One region of the Romboutsia sp. 1001285H_161024_C4 genome, then DNA from elsewhere that is predicted to be linked to it. Evidence: riboswitches for the same ligand, from Rfam matches in the RefSeq annotation. Region 1 holds a riboswitch; the other holds the start of a gene.

Region 1 (3,222 bases):
CGCACATTGTACAGCTATCATCATGTTTAGGAGTTGACTCTTTTCTATATCTTCTAGCTTTTTGTGGGTCAATAGCAAGTTCAAACATTTTTTCCCAATCAAGTTCTTGTCTAGCTTTACTCATTTGATTATCTATATCTCTAGATTTAGGAATTTTCTTTGCGATATCTGCAGCATGAGCAGCTATTTTAGTAGCTATAATACCTTCTTTAACATCATCTAAGTTAGGTAGTCTTAAATGTTCTGCTGGGGTTACATAACATAAAAAGTCAGCTCCATAACTAGCAGCTAAGGCACCTCCAATAGCACTTGTTATATGATCATATCCAGGAGCTATATCTGTAACTATAGGACCTAGCACATAAAATGGTGCACCATGACAAAGTTTCTTTTCAAGTAACATATTAGACTCAATTTCATCTAATGACATATGTCCAGGACCTTCTATTATTACTTGAACATTTCGTTTCCACGCTCTTAGAGTAAGTTCACCTAATATCATTAATTCTTTTATTTGACAAGCATCTGAAGAGTCATTTATAGACCCAGGTCTTAGAGCATCTCCAAGGCTTAATGTTAAGTCATATTCTTCGCATATATCAAGTAATTCATCAAAGTATTCATAAAAAGGGTTCTCACGTTGGTTAAGCTCCATCCAAGCATACATTAAAGAACCGCCTCTAGATACTATATTAGTAAGTCTTTTGTTTCTTTTAAAAACAGATGCAGTTTCTTTGTTTATACCAGCATGTACAGTAACGAAGTCTACACCATCATTTGCATGATTTCTTACTACATCTAAAAATTCTTTAGCAGTTATATCTTTTAATTCTTTATCGTAAAAACCAACAGCATCGTATATAGGAACAGTTCCTATCATAGCATTAGAAGATGATATAAGTTTTTTTCTAAATTCTTTGGTTTTACCAAAAGAACTTAAATCCATTATAGCTTCGGCTTTCATATCTAATGCCAAATTAACCTTTTTCATCTCTTCATCAATATCACAACAATCTTTTGATATACCTAAATTTACATTTATTTTGGTTCTTAGATTTTCGCCTACACCTTCAGGATTTAAAGATTTATGATTTTTATTAGCAGGTATTGCTACTTTACCTTTAGATATTAGCTCTCTCAAAATATTAACATCCATATTTTCTTTTTTTGCTACTATTTCCATTTCTTTAGTAATTATCCCCTTTTTAGCAGCATCCATTTGAGTAGTATACATCATATTAAAATCCCCCTTATTATATTTTAATAAATAAAAAAAGCCTTACCATAAGGCAAAGCTTCTCAAAATATGTATTAATAAATAGACTATATTTGTTTTATAGCTATTAATAAACACAAAAGTAACTTTCCTACGGTAGTATAAACTACATCAGGTTCGAAGGGTTAATGAATTTATCATTTCTCAGCCTAAAAGGCACCCCTAGTTAGATATCTTTTCAAAAACATTGTAGTTCTTTATTTATGTATTGTAAAGAAATTTTTTTGTACTTATAAAAACGGAAAGGCACCTATCAAAAGATAAGTGCCTTTATTTGGGCTAGCGTAATACTTATATAAAATATAAGTTCCCACTTAACTTAAGAATATCATAATGAATATTATTTGTAAATAAAAAAAGCAATTATAAAAAATTATCAATGCCTTATGTGTTGAAAAAACTATATATTAAAAAGAATAAAAAAAATAAAATATAATAATAGATTAAGAATACTTTTATTGGTGTATATACAATATATAGTATTTGGTTTAAATATTATATCTATAAATGGTAGATAATGATTAGTAAAACATTAAATAAAAGGTGGGAAAAATGAACTGGATAGAACTAAATAATCAAGTCATAATAAAAAATAAAGAAGGAAAATATCAATTAGAAAAAGATAAAGAAGCATTATACAGTTATATAAATGAATATATAAAACCTAGAACAAAGGTATTTAATAGTCTTGAAGAAAGGCTATCATATTTAATAGATAATAATTACTATTCTAAAGAAGTAATAGAAAGATATGATATAGACTTTATAAAAGAAATAGAAAGAATCATAAAAAATTATGGATTTAAATTTAATTCATATATGAGTGCAAATAAGTTTTATCAAAACTATGCACTTAAGACTAATGACAATAAAGAAATATTAGAAAGCTATAATGATAAAGTTCTCATAGTATCTTTAGCACTTGGAAATGGTGATAAAGACTTAGTAAAAAAATTGGCAGAGAAACTAGTAAAACAAGAATTTCAACCAGCAACACCTACATTTTTAAATGCAGGTAGAGCTAGAGCAGGAGAAATGGTATCGTGCTTTTTGATATCTATAGAAGATAGTACAGAAGGTATATCATATGCAATTTCATCAGCAAATCATCTATCAAAAATAGGTGGCGGAGTAGCGCTTAATTTATCAAGATTAAGAGCTTCAGGAGATCCTATTAAGGATATAGAAGGTGCAGCTGGTGGTGTGGTAGGAGTTGCCAAAATGCTAGAACAGTCATTTACCTACTTTAACCAAATGGGTGCAAGACAAGGTGCAGGGGCTGTATATTTAAGTGTATTTCATCCAGATTTTGAATTACTTATGGATACCAAAAAGATAAATGCAGATGAAAAAATAAGATTAGCATCATTATCTTTAGGGGCATTAATACCAGATAAATTTATGGAATTGGCAGAGAAAAATGAGGTGGCTTATGCATTTTATCCTCATTCTGTTTATAAAAAATATAATATAAATCTTGATGAGATGGATATGGAAAAATGGTATGATATTTTAAAAAATGATGAAGATATACGAAAAAAAGAAATAAATCCTAGAAAAATGCTAACAAAGATAGCACAGATGCAACAAGAAAGTGGATACCCATATGTTGTATTTTTAGATACTGCAAATAGAGAACATATACTAAAAGACGTTGGTAAAATCAAAATGTCTAATTTATGTTGTGAAATATTTCAATACCAAACACCATCAAATATAAAAGGATATGCTGGAGAAAATATATGGGGACAAGATATAAGTTGCAATTTAGGTTCTTTAAACATTGCTAATGTAATGGATAATAAAGATATAGAAAATACGATTGATACTGCAATAAGAGCATTAACTTTTGTTTCTGATAACACTAGTATAAATGAAGTGCCAACAATCAAAAATGGAAATGATTCGTCACATGCAGTAGGTCTTGGAGCTATGAATTTACATGG
Region 2 (3,222 bases), on a different contig from region 1:
TTGAGGGATGTCGCTGTGAAGTTTAGCACAATTATACCCTCTTTGACAAAGTGCTTCATCTAAAGCATCTGCTCTTCTTTTGGTTCTACAGAAGATTATAGCTAAAAAAGGATTATCTTTATCAAGTACAGAACATAGTGCATCTTGTTTTCTTCTATCTGTAGTTTCTACAACTTCTTGATTTATATTTTCAAGTGTTATTTCTTCTTTTTCTATAGATACAACAATAGGATCAGTCATATATCTATAAGCTAATTTTTTAACTTGTGAGTTCATAGTAGCGGAGAAACACAATGTTTGACGCTTTTTAGGAACTTCCTTTAATATAGCTTCAACTTCATTTTTAAATCCCATAAATAACATTTGGTCAGCTTCATCTAGTACAAAAGTTTTTAACTTACTAAGATTTACAGTTTTTCTATCTAAGTGATCTAAAAGTCTTCCTGGTGTAGCTACTATAAGGTGTATATTTCCCTTTAACTTTTTTAATTGACCTGCTATATCTTTTCCACCATAAGCTGATAATACATTTATATTCTTACCTTTTGAAAGTTCAATGGCTTGTTCAGTTATTTGAATAGCTAGCTCTCTTGTTGGTGACAATATAAGTGCTTGAACATAATTAGCGTTTGGATTAATATTTTCAAATATAGGAAGTAAAAATGCTAGAGTTTTTCCCGTACCAGTTTGAGCTTCTGCTATAACATCTTTTCCAGACTTTATAAATCCAATACTTTCTTTTTGTATAGGTGTAGGAGAGTTAATTCCCCTATTTTTTAGTACATTTACTAAATCTTTACTAATTCCAAGTTCTTCAAAATTCATTATATATTACCTCTTAATATCTTTATAATTTGAGCAACGGATTTGACCGAAATAGTTTGCCAACACGTTGCTTAAAGCATTAGTGAACGTTATATCGTTGCGACATAGAAATAGTTATCCTGAATATCGCTTAAACGAAGTAAACTTTTTATTTATATTTTCCGTATTAATAAATAATATCATATAGTTATAATTAATACTAATAATATTATTTATTAATATAAAATATTAATGTTAGTTTTATATATTAATGGGTATTAAATAAATGTTAGTATTTATAAATATACAGAAGATTTTATAAATTATAATTAAAGTTGATTTATTTAGATTATAGAAATATACTATAAGTATAAAATAAAATATTTGCTAGGGGTGCCGAAAGGCTGAGAGACGAAACGTTAACCCTTGTACCTGATCTGGATAATACCAGCGTAGGAAAGCTTGATAATATATTATTATATTATATATTAAATTAGAAATTAAGGCTATATTCCAATGTTGGGGTATAGCTTTTTAATTGCAAAAATATATGATATTGAAGTTAATTGAGGAGATAACAAGCTTTAGCAAATTAAATATTTAATAAATAAAAGGGAGAAGATCATATGAAAAACTACAAAATACCTACACTGACAATAGCAGGTTCAGACTCGTCTGGTGGAGCAGGTGTACAAGCTGATTTAAAAACATTTAGTGCAATAGGAACTTATGGGATGAGTGTTATAACAGCTATAACAGCCCAAAATACTAAAGGTGTATTCATGGTAGAAGATTTAAGCAAAGAGATAATTAAAAAACAAATAGAAGTTGTATTTGATGATATACGTCCAAAATCTTTAAAAATAGGTATGGTATCTAGTGAAGAAATAATAAAAGAAATAGCAAAAACTCTAGATAAATACAAACCAGAAAATCTAGTTATTGATCCGGTAATGATATCAAAGAGTGGATATTCACTACTTAAGCCAGAAGCTAAGCAAAGTATGATAGAGTATCTTATACCAATGGCCTACATAATAACACCAAATACACCAGAAGCAGAAGAAATAACAGGTATTAAAATAGACAATGTTGAGGATATGAAATTAGCAGGTCAAAAAATATTAGAATTAGGTCCGAAGTTTGTACTTATGAAGGGGGGACACTTAGACGGTGATGCTGTAGATATACTTATAGGCAAAGATATATTTAAAGTATATAAGAGTGAAAGGCTATATAGAAAAAATACGCATGGAACAGGATGTACACTATCTTCAGCAATAGCTGCACACTTAGCATTAGGATATGATATATGTGAAAGCGTAAAAAGAAGTAAGGAGTATATAACAAACGCAATAAGATATAGTTTTGATATAGGAAGTGGAGTAGGACCTGTTCATCATTTCTATGAAATAGAAAATAAGAAAATATAGTATTGGGGTAGAGAATATGTATAGTTTAATAAATAAAGTTAAAGAAATTAATCCATTAGTACTTCATTATACTAATGAAGTAACTATAAATGATTGTGCTAATATAACATTGGCACTAGGAGCGAGTCCTTTAATGAGTTTTTCATATGAAGAAGTAGAAGAGATTGTTCAGGTAGCAAGTGCAGTGGTTATAAATATAGGTACTATGAAATCTTCTAACTTAGAATTATTTTTACAAGCAGGTAAAATGGCCAATAAGTACAATAAACCTGTTGTACTTGACCCAGTAGGGGTATTTGCTACAAAAACTAGGGCAAATTTTGTAAAAAGATTATTAAATGAAGTAAGATTTACTGCAATAAAAGGAAATGTAGCTGAGATTAAATATATAGGTGGATTTGATGTTAAAGGCAAGGGTGTTGACTCTTTTGATGATGACAAAAATATTGATGAGGCTATAAAAAAGATTGCTAACAAATTAGAATGTGTAGTTTGTGCAACTGGAAAAGTAGATAGTGTAACTGATGGAAATAGAATAATTAAAATATATAATGGAACACCTAAGTTAAAGTATATAACTGGTACAGGGTGTATGTGTGCTAGCTTAATGGGATCATATCTTGGGAGTAGTGATAAAACTTTAGAGGCTATCTCTATGGGGATAATGACGATGAGTTTATGCGGACAGCTAGCTGATAAAGAAAATATATCTATAGGAGACTTCAAAGTTGAGCTTATGAATAATATATATGACCTAGATGAAGAAAAGCTAAATAAATTTGGAAAGGTTGAGGTTATATAATGAAATTTACAGATTATTTATTTGAAGAAGTTAAAAATATATGGCAAGAATACTTAGAACATCCATTTATAAAAGAACTAGGAGAAGGTACTTTACCTAAAGAGAAATTTAAAAATTATTTAGTACAAGATTATTTATACCTTAAAGAATTTGGTAAAGTATTTGCAATGTGCTTAATAAAGT

The links. Region 1 has a riboswitch for thiamine pyrophosphate ahead of thiC (phosphomethylpyrimidine synthase ThiC). Riboswitches for the same ligand answer to the same signal wherever they lie in the genome.
Region 2: linked by a shared signal. The riboswitch ahead of thiD (bifunctional hydroxymethylpyrimidine kinase/phosphomethylpyrimidine kinase) and the one ahead of thiC (phosphomethylpyrimidine synthase ThiC) in region 1 are both predicted to bind thiamine pyrophosphate.

Annotation. Positions count from the first base shown of each region.
Region 1 is NZ_JADNAJ010000005.1:217,486-220,707, reverse strand. It holds gene thiC (phosphomethylpyrimidine synthase ThiC) at 1-1,237, opposite strand, end outside; TPP riboswitch at 1,348-1,450, opposite strand; gene nrdE (class 1b ribonucleoside-diphosphate reductase subunit alpha) at 1,829-3,222, shown strand, end outside.
Region 2 is NZ_JADNAJ010000001.1:343,869-347,090, forward strand. It holds gene I1959_RS01755 (DEAD/DEAH box helicase) at 1-825, opposite strand, end outside; TPP riboswitch at 1,184-1,280, shown strand; gene thiD (bifunctional hydroxymethylpyrimidine kinase/phosphomethylpyrimidine kinase) at 1,431-2,237, shown strand; gene thiM (hydroxyethylthiazole kinase) at 2,254-3,039, shown strand; gene tenA (thiaminase II) at 3,039-3,222, shown strand, end outside.